DNA from 2 places in the Psychrobacillus sp. NPDC096623 genome. Region 2 is predicted to be linked to the other one. Evidence: riboswitches for the same ligand, from Rfam matches in the RefSeq annotation. Region 2 holds a riboswitch; the other holds the start of a gene.

Region 1 (7,289 bases), on a different contig from region 2:
TCTGGATGCTCAATCATAGCCGTACCTACTTGAGAACCTGAACCAAATACTATATTAGCAACTCCAGGGGGTAATCCAGCTTCATCAAAGATTTTCGCCATTTCAAATGCCATCATAGGAGTTTCCGTTGCTGGTTTCCAAATGAATGCATTTCCTGCAACGATAGCCGGAAATGATTTCCACGTAGCAATCGCAACTGGGAAATTCCAAGGGGTAATAAGTCCAACGACTCCTATAGGTGCGCGAACACTCATCGCAAACTTGTCCGCTAGTTCGGATGGAGTTGTCTCACCAAATAAGCGACGACCTTCCCCAGCCATGTAAAATGCCATATCGATGCCTTCCTGTACTTCTCCACGGCCCTCTTCAATCACTTTACCCATTTCTTTTGTTAACACCTGGGCAAGATGCTCTTTCTTTTCTTTCATCAATCTTCCAATCTCATATAAATAATCCGCACGTTTAGGTGCAGGAACGAGTGCCCACTTCTTTTGAGCTTTTACTGCTGCTTTTACGGCAAGATTTACATCTTCCTCTGTTGATAGCTTGACCTCAGCTAGCCGTTCTCCATTCGCAGGGTTCAATACTGCCGTATACTCCGCACTCTCGTCGTCTTGCCATTTCCCATTAATATAATTTGTTAATTTCATTTTATTCCCTCTTTCTTTTAAAAATGTAAACGCTTTCACTACTTGTATTATTCGATAACAATTCTTAAAACCCTTTTAAAAATTTTGAAATTTTAGGATGAAACCTTTTAATCTTACTTTCGTATACTTAGTAGCTAAAAAATTTCAGGAGGAATGTGTTCATGAATAATCATGAAATTGATTACAAGTTATACGGAGACGACATGCAATTTGTAGAAATCGAATTAGACCCAAAAGAAACGGTTGTTGCAGAAGCTGGTAGTTTAATGATGATGGAAGACGGCATTTCCATGGAAACTATTTTCGGTGATGGCTCATCTGGTTCTGGTAATAGTGGACTTATGGGTAAATTAATGGGTGCAGGTAAACGTATGCTTACGGGAGAAAGTTTATTCATGACAACGTTTACTAATACCGGAAGCGGAAAAAGACATGTTTACTTTGCATCACCTTATCCAGGCAAAATTATTCCTATGGACTTGAGTCAATACCGTGGCAAAATTATTTGTCAAAAAGATGCGTTTCTTGCTGCTGCTAAAGGCGTTACGATTGGCGTAGAATTTCAGCGTAAATTAGGAGCAGGGTTCTTTGGTGGCGAAGGTTTCATCATGCAAAAGCTTGAAGGCGATGGTCTTGCTTTTGTTCATGCAGGAGGAACGATTCATAGAAAATCACTTCAGCAAGGCGAGGTTTTACGCGTAGATACTGGATGTCTTGTAGCAATGACTTCGGATGTAGATTATAATATCGAAATGGTAAAAGGAGTAAAAACTGCCTTATTTGGTGGAGAAGGATTATTCTTTGCTACTCTGCGTGGTCCAGGTACCGTATGGATCCAATCACTGCCGTTTAGCAGATTAGCTAGTAAGGTGTTTGCTGCTGCTCCACAAATTCCAGGTGGCGGTTCTAAGGGTGAAGGAAGTATCGCAGGTGGATTGTTTGATCTTCTAGGTGGAAAATAAATATAAGTATCGAAGAATGACTTTTTTAGAGTCATTCTTTTTTTGTTGGATTAAGAATTGTTATTGTTGCGTAAACTGGCTTAAATGTTGTGTGTACCCGGCTAATGTTGCGTATATTCCTTCCTATTTTGCGCATCCCTAAATGTATGTTGCGTATAATAAATTGTTGCGTAAACTGATTTCAATGTTGCGTACACGCGGCTTATTGTTGCGCATATGCCTTCCTATGTTGCGCTCTCACATATTTAATAGAAAAAAAGCTCAGACAATAAAATTGTCTGAGCATTTTTTAGTTATTTTGTACTTCTGGTACAACTTCCTCAACTTCTACTGGAGCTTTGCCATCTTGAGACTCATGTAATTTCACCATTGCAAAACGTGCGATCGGTTGAATTATTAAGCTTTCGGCAATGAGCACAATTACAAAGTTACGTGGCCAATTTTGAATCCAATTGCTGAAAACTTCAGTACTAAATCCGTTTCCTACTATATCACCAATAAACGTCATAGCGGCTGACATTCCTAACACAGTGAAAAGAATACGGAATAAGATTTTAGCATTAAAACTGTCTGTTGGTTTCGTAAATTTCGCCACTAAAGCTTCTGCAATACGTCCGAAAATTGTTGGTTCAATAATCATAACAATAATCCAAATAATCGGTAGGACCTTCAATATTTCCATTAATATCCCTACGTTAAATTCTCCTTCAGCGATAATGACACTAAATGATGTCATGAACAAAACTGTTAACGTAGAAATAATAGTGCCATACAAAAGGCCCTCTTTCCCGTTTCTTGGTAATCTTTTTTCTAAATGCATACTTAAATTATCTCCCTTTCAAAAAGCTAATTTTAGACCTTTGGAATGGTATAAGGTAAACAGTGACGATTGTGTAATAGTTGATAACGTTATGGAGGGAAAACGTTTGAAGTGTCGATAAATTCTTTATTTAATATCCTAGATAAAAACCATATTGTGATGGTTCTCGAGGACTAAAGATAGTACTTAGGTTCCTAAGTGCAATATTAAAGGCTGTTTCAATAAACAGCCGACAATTCCTACTATATAACAGAATCTTCATTACCTAATCTGTTTCTTAATAAAAACTCTTTAATAAGGTAGGTAATAGTTTTGCAATTGTTTTTAAAGGTTCGGTCGATTGTTGGGTCAAAGAAAGCATCATTGCTCCTTCAATTGATGCAGTCAATAATAATGAAATAGAAGCAGCCGTTTCATTCGAAAACCCATCCTCTAAAAGTTTATTACAGTACATTCGCTCAATCTTTTCATATAAATCACTGCAAGCTGTCCGGACAGGCTCGCTCATTGTAGCCATTTCACTAACAATGCTGCTAAATGTATAGCCACTAATAGTTCCATCCTTCTCAAAACTATTAACTAACTTGTTAATCATTGAAACTATGGCATCTTCAGTTGTTGAATGCTTACTGAATATATATTTAATATCTGACGTAATACCTTCTTTTAAAACGTGTAAACAAGTAAGTAGCAGTTCATCTTTGCCATTTGGAAAATGATGGTATAGAGCTCCTTTTGTAACATTACAGGCTTTCAAGATTTCATTGAGTCCAACAGCTTTGTAGCCTTTTTGCTGGAAAAGTGTTGTAGCAGTTTCAATCAAGAGTGATTTAGTATCCATATCTGACTCTCCTCTCCGACATACCGACTGGTCTGTTTTAAATAATAACAGTTTTTTAATATTATTCTAGTATTTTGTTTATTTAATTAAATGAAAGCGTTACCAAATCAATCCGCAGATTGTTTATGTACATTCCCTTCACCTCCATATAATAAATGAAGGAACGGTATGTCACAGGGTTCCTACAATAGGACGGGAGGTGTGTCATGTTGAATTCTTCTACAAGTATATGGGTTGGTTTGTTGGGGATTGTCTTAGGGGTGCTTGGTTTCTTTTATGCTCCACTTTGGTTAGGTGCTGGAGCAGTTCTATTAGGGCTAGCAGCATTAGCTTATTCTTACAAGTTAGTAGTAGGCTGGATATCTTTAATACTAGGGGTAATTGTTTTAATATTGACATTTTTGACATAATAATAATTAAAAAGCGTATTGTATTAATATCCACTACGTGTTAAGCTTATTTAAATTTAAAACTTTGATAATTTCATATATTTCTTATCCAGAGAGACGGAGGGATTGGCCCGAAGATGTCTCAGCAACCAGCCAAGTTGAGGTATGGTGCTAATTCCAGTAGACGTTTACCGTCTTGAAGATAAGAAGACAAACTTCGATATTTACTTGAGGGTTCTCTTCTTATTAGAGAATCCTCTTTTTTATTTTAATTGTAAAGGATGAATATTTATGACAAAAAACAGTATTGACACACAGCTAGTACAATTGGGAAATCATAGTGATGAAAAAACCGGGGCTGTAAACCCACCAATTTACCTATCCACTGCTTACAAGCATAATGGAATCGGGCAATCTACAGGATATGATTACACGCGTACAAAAAATCCAACAAGAGCTATTTTAGAAGAAGGAATCGCTAAACTAGAAGGCGGAGACGCTGGTTTTGCTTGCAGTTCGGGTATGGCCGCTATTCAATTGGTGCTATCCCTTTTCCGTTCAGGTGATGAAATTATTGCTCCTGAAGATTTGTATGGAGGAACGTACCGTCTATTTAACCAGTACGCAGACTCCTATAATATTCGTACTACATACGCAAAGTTTGAATCCGCCGCTGAAGTAAATGCTTTGATTACAGAAAATACAAAAGCCTTATTTATCGAAACGCCAACTAACCCTTTGATGCAAGAAATCGATATTCAACTATTTGCGGATGTAGCAAAAAAACATAATTTATTATTAATCGTAGACAATACGTTCTTAACCCCATATTTACAGCGACCAATTGAATTAGGTGCCCATATTATCATCCATAGTGGGACCAAATATATTGGGGGGCATAACGACGTTCTGGCAGGATTAGTTGTTACAAAAGGAACCGAACTAAGCGAACAATTGCAAACTAACCACAATGCTGCAGGTGCTGTTCTTTCCCCTTTCGATTCTTGGTTATTAATAAGAGGGTTAAAAACGCTTCACCTACGTATGAAGCAGCATGATGCAAATGCTAAAAAAATTGCCGAGTTTTTAAAACAGGAAGCTACCGTTAAAGATGTATTGTACCCCGGTATTGGTGGAATGTTATCATTCCGTTTACAGAAAAGCGACTGGGTTGCTCCTTTCTTAGAAAGACTTCAACTAATTGTTTTCGCAGAAAGCCTTGGTGGTGTGGAAAGTTTTATCACGTATCCTACTACGCAAACACACGCGGATATCCCTGAACAAGAACGGAACGCACGAGGCGTTGATAATAGCCTACTTCGTTTTTCGGTCGGAATTGAAGATGTAGAAGATTTAATCGCAGATTTAAAACAGGTATTGGATACCTTAGAAAGCGAGGCTACAGAATGAGTAATTACAAAGAATCGTTGGAAACTAGTCTAATTGTTGCATCTACACGAGGAGATTCAGAGATAAAAACTGGAGCAGTCAATGTCCCTATCTATTTATCCTCCACTTTCCATCAAGAAGGCTTTGATGATTTTGGACCTTATGACTATAGCAGATCTGGAAATCCTACGAGAGATGCACTTGAAAAAACCATTGCGGAATTAGAGGGTGGTGCGAGAGGATTGGCATTCGCATCGGGTATCGCTGCAATTTCATCCGCATTTATGCTTTTGTCCTCTGGTGATCATATCGTTATCACCGAAGATGTTTACGGTGGTACTTTCCGTTTTGTCACAGAAGTCTTGCCTCGTTTTGGAATCGAGCATACTTTTGCAGATTTTACTGATTTGGAGGCAATTGCAAATGCAATACAATCTAATACAAAACTAATATACATTGAGACGCCATCGAATCCACGCTTAGGTATTACAGATATTCCTGCTGTTGTCGAGCTCGCGAAATCTAATAATTGTTTAACTTTTTTAGATAATACATTTATGACACCTATTTATCAGCGTCCACTAGATTTAGGAGTTGATATAGTTTTACATAGTGCAACAAAATTTTTATCTGGACATAGCGATATTATTGCAGGACTTGCGGTTACAAAAGACGAGGAATTAGGAAAGCGGTTAGCGTTTATCCAAAACTCATTCGGCGCAATTTTAGGGGCACAAGATTCATTTTCTTTAATACAAGGCATCAAAACATTAAGTGTACGTTTTGAGAAATCTGCGAATTCTGCACAAAAAATAGCAAACTATTTAAACGAACATGATTTAGTGGAAAAGGTCTATTTCCCTGGCCTCTCGTCTCATCCTGGATATGAAACGCATAATAGGCAGTCTAGTAGTGCCGGTGCAGTTCTTTCCTTCCGTTTGCCAAATAGGTCTCTTGCAAAGTCTTTTGTTGAGAACGTTAAAATCCCTGTATTTGCGGTAAGTCTTGGTGGAGTAGAATCCATTCTCTCTCATCCTGCTCAAATGTCGCATGCTGCGATGCCTAAAGCCGAACGAGAAAAACGTGGAATAACAGATGGTCTTTTACGCTTTTCAGTTGGGTTAGAAAATGTAGAGGATTTAATCTCGGACTTTGAGCAAGCATTGGCAATTGCAGCCAAACAAAATGAGAAAGTAGGAATATGAAATGTCAAAATCATTAGTTGTAAATTCACCATTCAAAGCAGATCATGTTGGAAGCTTTTTACGACCAGCTCGCTTAAAAGAAGCTCGACTACAATTTGAAAATAACGAAATAACTGCAGATCAATTAAAGCAAATAGAAGACGAAGAAATCACAAAACTAGTAGCAAAACAAAAGGAAATTGGACTTCAGTCTGTTACAGATGGAGAGTTTAGACGTAAATGGTGGCATTTCGATTTCCTCGGTGGATTTGATGGCGTAGAATTTTACGATACAGACAAAGGGCTAACTTTTAAAGGCGTGCAAACTAGAGCCCACGGGGTTAAAGTAAATGGGAAAATTGGATTTAGCACTCATTATATGATTGAACACTTCAAGTTTCTTCAAGCTATTGCTGGTGATGCAGTAGCAAAATTCACCATACCTAGTCCAAATATGTTATTGTACCGAGCTACCATTGAAGATGGCATTTATTCAAACCAAGAAGAATTGTTTACCGATTTAGTAGTTGCTTATCAAGGTGTGATTCAAGCATTGTACGACGAGGGTTGTCGATACCTTCAAATTGATGATACTTCTTGGGCAACAACTTTTTCTGAGGAAGGAATTGCATCCTTAAAAGAAAAAGGTCTTCAATTGGATGAAGCATTGGCATTATCAGCACGTGCTATTAATGAGTCCATTACAAAACGTCCCAAGGATATGTTAATAACTATGCATATTTGCCGAGGAAACTTCAAGTCAACGTATATTACAAGTGGAAGCTATGAGTTAGTTTCGGAAACTATTTTTGCAGGATTAGATGTAGATGGTCTATTTCTAGAGTTTGACGACGAACGTTCAGGTGGATTCGAACCACTTCGTCATGTTAACCGTTCAGATTTATCAATTGTATTAGGGTTAATCACATCTAAACATGGAGATTTAGAAGATGCTAAGCTTATTAAAAATAGAATTGCTGAAGCTACTAAATATGTACCTCTTGACCAACTTTGTTTAAGTCCACAATGTGGATTCTCATCTACTGAAGAGGGA
Region 2 (7,289 bases):
AATAAATCATTCGGAGAAAAGGTTCTATTAGATAATGCGCAGTTCAATGTTTTTTGGAAGGATCGAGTGGCAATTGTTGGTCGAAACGGCTCAGGTAAGTCCACTATATTAAACTTGCTCCGTGGTGAAATTCCTACTGATCATGGAGAAGCACATTTAGGTAGTAATGTCCGTGTAGGATATTTATCGCAGCATTTTGAAATTCAGAACCCGAAGGCGAGGCTAATTGATGTCTTTCGTAGTGAGTTAAATATGGTGGAAGGTGATGCGCGCCATATACTTGCGAAGTTTATGTTTTATGGACCAGAAGTATTCAAGAGAATAGGTGATTTAAGCGGAGGAGAACGGATGAGGCTTCGCCTGGCACAGCTTATGCATCAAGATATAAATTTACTAATACTTGATGAACCGACGAATCATTTAGACATCGATTCGAGAGAAGTGCTCGAGGATGCCCTTGCCGATTTTGATGGAACTATTTTGGCTGTATCCCATGATCGCTATTTTCTAAATAAGTTATTTCCTAAAACTGCCTGGTTAGAGAATGGCCAGCTAACTACTTTTGAAGGAACATATGAGTGGGCTAGAGAAAAGTGGGACGAAATGCATTTTAAACAAGTGGTAGCAGATACAAAACCGAAAACAGCCAAAATTGCACAGCCTACGAACAAAAAGGAAAAAGAAAGCTCACTAGAAGAAAAAATTTCAGAGATAGAGCATGAAATTAGTTTATTAAAAGTAAAAATAGAAATAGAAAGTGATTGGGAAGTATACGAAACGCTGCTGGAATCTATTCAGTTGAACGAACAAAAGCTAGAAATACTCCTGATGGAATGGATGGAGAAAGAAGGATGAAAAGTCTAAAACACGTTGAAAAATCAAAGATTTGCAAAAATTTAGCGAAAAGTATTAACTAGACATCAAATATCTCGTATTGTGCCGATATAATAGTATAAATATGCCCTATATGAACAGTTCATATAGGGCATATTCAATACACAGAGAAGGAAGTTGGAAATGGGTAAATCTATAAAATGGAAGATAATTATTACGGTAATTGTTCTTATTATTGTGAGTATGATACCGCTAATATTAATCAGTACGAGTACAATTAGTAAAAAGACGGAAAACGAACTAATCGATCAGAGTCAAGTTATAATCAATGAAATGTCAGCAACAATTCAGAATTATTTAGCTGCATATGAAAAAGGAATACTGCAATTATCGACTTCCAACGATATATTGGATTTTCCAAATAGTGCTAAAGCTACTGATGAGGTCTTAACTAATCAATTAGAGAAAAATTTAGATACTAGATTTAATGAATTTAATTCTTTATATGATGCGGTGGCTTCTGTCTATATAGCCTTGCCGGATAAAACGATCGAAATAATTCCAGAAGCCGATCTAGGTGCAGATTTTGACCCTACATCCAGGGAATGGTATAAAAATGCTGTTTCCAACAAAGAGAATTTCAGCTGGTCTAAACCTTATGTGGATGTTGCTACTGGAGAATATGCAATTTCAGGTGCTAAAGCTGTTATCAGAGATGGGCAAGTGGTCGGAGTTCTTGCTATTGATATTTTACTGTCGAAGTTAACCGAAAAAGTCGCAAATAGTGAGTTAGGCTATGAAGGTTATCCGATTATTGTAGATGCAGATGGTAATGCTATTGTTCATCCGACACTATTTGGTGAAAATCTATCTGAGCATTCAGCTGTTAAGGAAATGCTCAATAGTTCTTCTGAAAGTGGTGAGATACATGAAGCAACAGAAGGAACCAATAATATTACTGTATTTACAACCTTGCCAGGACTGGAATGGAAACTGGGAGCGGTTTATGAGGAGAATAAAATAAATCAAACTTCAGATAGTATTCGTAACTTATTAATAATAATTATATTAGCTATAGAGGCAGCAGTAGTTATTGTCTTGTATTTCATCATCAGTCATATTTTAAGACCAATTGAGCACCTGAAAAAATTAATGGACTCGATAGCTGAAGGGGATTTAACCGTTCAAGCAAATATTAAATCTAAAGATGAAATAGGTCAGTTAGCAACTAACTTTAATAAAATGGCTACAAGTATGAATGAAATTATACAAGTAGTAAAAGAGTCTGCTAGTGATGTACAAACCAATTCTGAAAGCTTAAGTGCAGTTGCAGAGGAAACAAATGCTTCTGCAGAGCAAGTTTCTTTAGCTGTGAGTGAAATTGCTGAAGGTGCCTCAAAATCTGCAGAAGATGCAGGAGAAGTTACGGAGAGCTCTGTTCACTTAAGTGAGCAAATAAATCTGATTAACGAAAAGTCAGTCGTGATGACTGATATAGCTACAAAAGCGAATTCCATGAATACAAATGGACAAAGTCAAATGAGAGAATTAAAATCATCATTCGAAAATTGGGAGTCTAATCTCACTTCAATGTCTTCTCTATTTTCAACATTAGAAATTAGAGTAAAAGCAATTGGTGGTGTGATGGAAACAATTATGGAAATCTCTGCACAAACGAATTTACTCGCGTTGAATGCAAGTATAGAAGCTGCCCGTGCGGGTGAACATGGTAAAGGATTTGCTGTTGTAGCGGATGAAGTGCGAAAACTTGCAGAGCAGTCGGCAAAAGCAACAGAGGAAGTAAAACAAACTATTACTGAGCTACAGAGTGAATCTCAAATCGTTGGGAAACAAATGATAGACACTATTAAAACGTTCCGTGAACAAGGATCTGTTGTTATTGATACAGAAGTGACATTCAGTGAAATATCATTACTGATGAATAATTTGCAAGCTTCTATTGATTCCGTGTCTATAGAAATCGAACAGGTTTCTAATTATAAAGATCAAGTAGTAGATACAATTCAAGTGATGGCAGCAACTTCGGAGCAAACTGCTGCAGCGTGTGAGGAAGTAAGTGCTTCCTCCGATGAGCAATTACGAGCAATTCAATCGGTGGCAGAAGCATCAGAGACATTAACAAGTTTGAGTGAAAAACTGGCGAATACAGTAAATCGTTTCAAAGTTTAAAAGAAGTTGAATTATTCGAAAACACATGTTAATATTTTCTAATGAAGAACAATATAATTAAATAACTCTTATCAAGAGAAGCTGAGGGAAATGGCCCGTTGAAGCTTCAGCAACCTCTGACTTGTCAGAAAGGTGCTAACTCCTACAAGATAATTTCTTGAAAGATAAGAATCGAGAGCAAAACGTTCACCCTCTTTTCTTATTTTATAGGAAAAGAGGGTTTTTAAATTTAAAGGGGGAGAACAATTTGCCAATAAATATTCCTAAACAATTGCCGGCAGCTGAACATCTAAAAAAAGAGAAAATATTTATAATGGATACCGATCGAGCAATAGCCCAAGATATACGCCCATTAAACATCATTATTTTAAATCTGATGCCCGAAAAAGAGAAAACCGAACTTCAATTACTACGATTATTAGGAAATACATCGCTACAAGTAAATGTGACTTTTTTACATATGGCAACCCATGATTCCAAAAATGTGAGCAAAACTCATTTGGATACTTTTTACACGACATTTAACAAAATTGAACATCGAAAATATGATGGAATGATTATCACTGGTGCGCCAATCGAGCATTTACAATTTGAGAACGTTAATTATTGGAGTGAAATGACGAAAATAATGGATTGGTCCAAAACGCATGTAACGTCCGTTCTGCATATTTGTTGGGGAGCACAAGCAGCTCTTTATCATCATTACGGAATCGGAAAATACGACTTGCCTAAAAAATGTTTTGGGGTGTTTAACCATTGTTTAACCGATCCAACTGTACATTTAGTTCGAGGATTTAATGATGAGTTTAATGCACCAGTATCACGTTACACAGCTGTTTCCTACGAGGAGATTAAACAAGACAATCGGCTATTATTATTATCAAGTTCAGAGGATGCAGGTGTTTTCCTAGTTATTTCGAAAGATAAAAAGCATATTATGATTACTGGTCACTTAGAATATGATGCAACGACACTTGCTGACGAATATAAAAGAGACATCCATAAAGGTGTAGAGATAGACGTTCCGGAAAACTATTATCCAAACGATGATCCATCACAAAAACCAAAGAACTCTTGGCGCTCTCATACTCATCTGTTATTTTCTAATTGGTTGAACTATTATGTGTACCAAGAAACACCTTATGAATGGGAATGACCTCAGATTTTTAAATTGCTTGTTCACTTGCTATAGGTTAGCAAGAATGGAAACATTTAAAGTTAATGCAATGGTAGTAGATTAAATATATAGAAGGTATAGATAACATCTTCAAAATTTAAAGACCTGTCGAATTCCACATCAAAATCCTATTTACAAATCTCAGCAACTAAACAAGGAGGATATGATGAGTTACATACAAACAATTCGAAAGTTAATTGGAAATGAAATGCTTATGACTGTAGGTTGTGGAATTATAATTGAAAAAGAAAATCAAATTTTATTACAACATCGTACGGATCGAGATGTTTGGGGTATTCCTGGAGGCGTAATGGAGCCTGGAGAATCATTTCTTGAAACTGCTTTGCGAGAAACATTTGAGGAAACGGGTTTAAGAGTTGAACAATTACAGTTGTTTGGTCTTTATTCAGGTGAAGATGGATTTGCAGAATATCAGAATGGAGATAAAGTTTTTAGTGTCCAGATTATATTCCATTCAAGCAGTTTTTCAGGAGAATTACTTCATAGCTCTGAAGAAAGTCATGAACATCGATTCTTTTCCAGTAATAACCTACCTCATTTGAACTCGCATCAAGAGCGATTCATTCAGGATTGGGTAAATCAGGTGAACTTGCCGGTAATTAGTTAATATAACTGAATATAATTAGTCAAAATAACGACCTATCTCTAATACAGATCAGTATTTCCCTTATTCAACTAACTGGTTCTTTAGTAAAACGATTAAATTCTGATAAAAGATTAACATAAACAGGGGGAGACTTAATTCATAGACTATTTGAGCTTTGTCTTATTTGGTGATTGCGCTTCAAATTGTTTCTCCAAACACTTACCGATGAAGGAGGAGCTATCAAAAAGATACCCGCTGTTTCAGTTAAAGAGGTACCATGTTCAATCATGTAATTTAGTACGTCTATTTTAAACTGATGTGTGTAATTTTTATATTGTTTTACGAATGCTTCAGAAAAACTGTACCCCAATTGTTAGAAAGTATCTAACAATTGGGGTACAGTTCATTTTGTTCTTTTTTCACGGTCAAAACCAACATTCAGTGTGAAATGTTACACTCAAAATATCTGGTAGCTCAAATTTCAAGCTACTTCAATGTAATAGAAATGGTTTTTGCCTGCTATATAACTAAATATAGGACATTTGATACGAGAAATTGATTAGTTCTGTCGCTATAATAAATAGAGTTTGAATAGAGAGGAAGTTTTCATTGAAAAGGTTATTACACGGCTTGATGGCTGTATCATTGAGTCTTGCCATATTTGTTATTCCTGCTGTATCAGCCATAGCTGATGGATTCCCAGATGTCGCGAGTTTTAATAAAGAGATTGACTATTTGACCGAATTAAAAGTAATCAATGGCTATTCAGATGGTACATTCCGGCCATCCGCGAAACTTACACGTGCACAAGCGGTTGTCATGATTATGCGGTCGATTGGTATGCCAGAATCTGTAGCACATATAAAAGATCCAGGTTACTATGATGTCACGCAATCTAGTTTCGGCTATAAAGAAATTTTAGTTGCCTCGAGTGCAGGGATAATAAGTGGGAAAAGTAAAACTCATTTCGATCCAACAGGGCATATCACGCGTGCCGAGATGGCTAAAGTGGTCGGAAACGCTTTTAAACTGGAAGGTGTGTATGAGCTAGGATTTAAAGATGTCTCTAGAGACTACTGGGCATCCTCATATATCTCATCATTGGCTACAAACAATATTACGGTTGGATATAATGATGGAACGTTTCGCCCAACACAGCCGATTGACCGTGCCCAATTTTCAGCATTCCTTGCGCGAATCATGAAGCCAAATTTCCGCCCATCCACAGGAAAATCAGCCCATTCCATCCTAGACCTGGCAGTAGAATCATCATCCATCGTAGATCTAGTAAAACATCCCCATAAGCCGATTGTTTACTATATTGATGGGAAGTCCAAATCACTTGTCATGCTAAACGTAGAAACGAAATCGAAAAAGGTTGTGGAACTGACACATCCTGCTGAAAAGCTCGTGATTAAAAACGGCAAAATTTTTGTTACGCAATTAATACAAGCAAGAAGCCCCTATAACTTCATGGAGACCCAAAAAGGACTCATCAATGTGTACGAGGCTGAAGATCTTTCTTTCCTAAAAGCAGTAAATGTTAATATCGATCCTTTTGATATCGCTGTGGATGACGCAGAAACACTGATTATTTCTTCAGGTTCGGACCAAGGCATCAGTTCAGAGATTCATACGTATAACTGGCAAACATCAGAACATTTATCATCTGCCAATCTCTTCCCGCAACAATTGATTGAACTGTCACCAACACAGAACAAAGTCTATTCGGTTGCTAGTTCTCATTATACCGGTAAAATGGAAACATTTAGCTTAAGAGAAGGTAAAATCAGTAAGGAAACCATGGTACCTCGATTCTTTAATACGATGAAATTGAGGGGCTATACACAAATGTCCCCTGACGGCAATGTTATTTATAATGGAGACGGGACAGCATACGCATCAAGCAGTATTCCCTCTGAAGATCTGGCTCCTCTTGGTAGGCTTGCGACTCCATTTACAACGATGACGTTTGATGAAACAGGAAAAAACATATATTTAGCTGATCAATCAGAACAGATTTCAGTTTATAAATACAATACTTTAGATCCAACTTCTAATCTGCGAGCATATGGCAAGATTGATCGACTCGTTTATGTAGAGGAAACAGAAGAACTTTATGCTTTTACTAAATTTAAACACGAAGGTGCCAAGACAGAATCCATTTTGTTGGAACGTTTTAAATTTGGAAAATAAAGAACAAAAGCGCAAGCGCCTATGTTAGCCCCGAAAAGCGATGAAAAAATTGCAATAAATTCACTCTTTTTCTTTATTCTTAAGTCTGAAGCGACACTGGCGCACTAGGCGCTGGAGTCTGGACGGAGAATTAGAAAGTTATCCATATACTAAAGGTGCGTATTCCCACTGACTAAATCAATGGGAATATGCACTTTTTTCTATTTGTGCGTGATCTCTGAGGAGCAAAGTATTCCCAAGTGGATTTACCCCAAAAGGTTTATTAGGTGCGAAACTTTTCTAGCT

Evidence for each region. Region 2 has a riboswitch for S-adenosylmethionine ahead of metA (homoserine O-acetyltransferase MetA). Riboswitches for the same ligand answer to the same signal wherever they lie in the genome.
Region 1: it holds a riboswitch for S-adenosylmethionine, as region 2 does, so the genes downstream of both, ACIQX2_RS04345 (methionine biosynthesis PLP-dependent protein) here and metA (homoserine O-acetyltransferase MetA) in region 2, are expected to answer to the same signal.

Annotation. Positions count from the first base shown of each region.
Region 1 covers NZ_JBIWER010000001.1:918,759-926,047, forward strand. Annotated here, with positions in the region: gene ACIQX2_RS04320 (aldehyde dehydrogenase family protein) at 1-650, opposite strand, end outside; gene ACIQX2_RS04325 (TIGR00266 family protein) at 812-1,612, shown strand; gene ACIQX2_RS04330 (DUF2798 domain-containing protein) at 1,902-2,432, opposite strand; gene ACIQX2_RS04335 (TetR/AcrR family transcriptional regulator) at 2,710-3,273, opposite strand; gene ACIQX2_RS04340 (hypothetical protein) at 3,480-3,683, shown strand; SAM riboswitch class I at 3,765-3,871, shown strand; gene ACIQX2_RS04345 (methionine biosynthesis PLP-dependent protein) at 3,954-5,072, shown strand; gene metC (cystathionine beta-lyase) at 5,069-6,256, shown strand; gene ACIQX2_RS04355 (5-methyltetrahydropteroyltriglutamate--homocysteine S-methyltransferase) at 6,258-7,289, shown strand, end outside.
Region 2 covers NZ_JBIWER010000002.1:722,974-730,262, forward strand. Annotated here, with positions in the region: gene abc-f (ribosomal protection-like ABC-F family protein) at 1-855, shown strand, start outside; gene ACIQX2_RS08340 (methyl-accepting chemotaxis protein) at 1,018-3,024, shown strand; SAM riboswitch class I at 3,090-3,195, shown strand; gene metA (homoserine O-acetyltransferase MetA) at 3,272-4,180, shown strand; gene ACIQX2_RS08350 (NUDIX hydrolase) at 4,368-4,829, shown strand; gene ACIQX2_RS08355 (S-layer homology domain-containing protein) at 5,418-7,004, shown strand.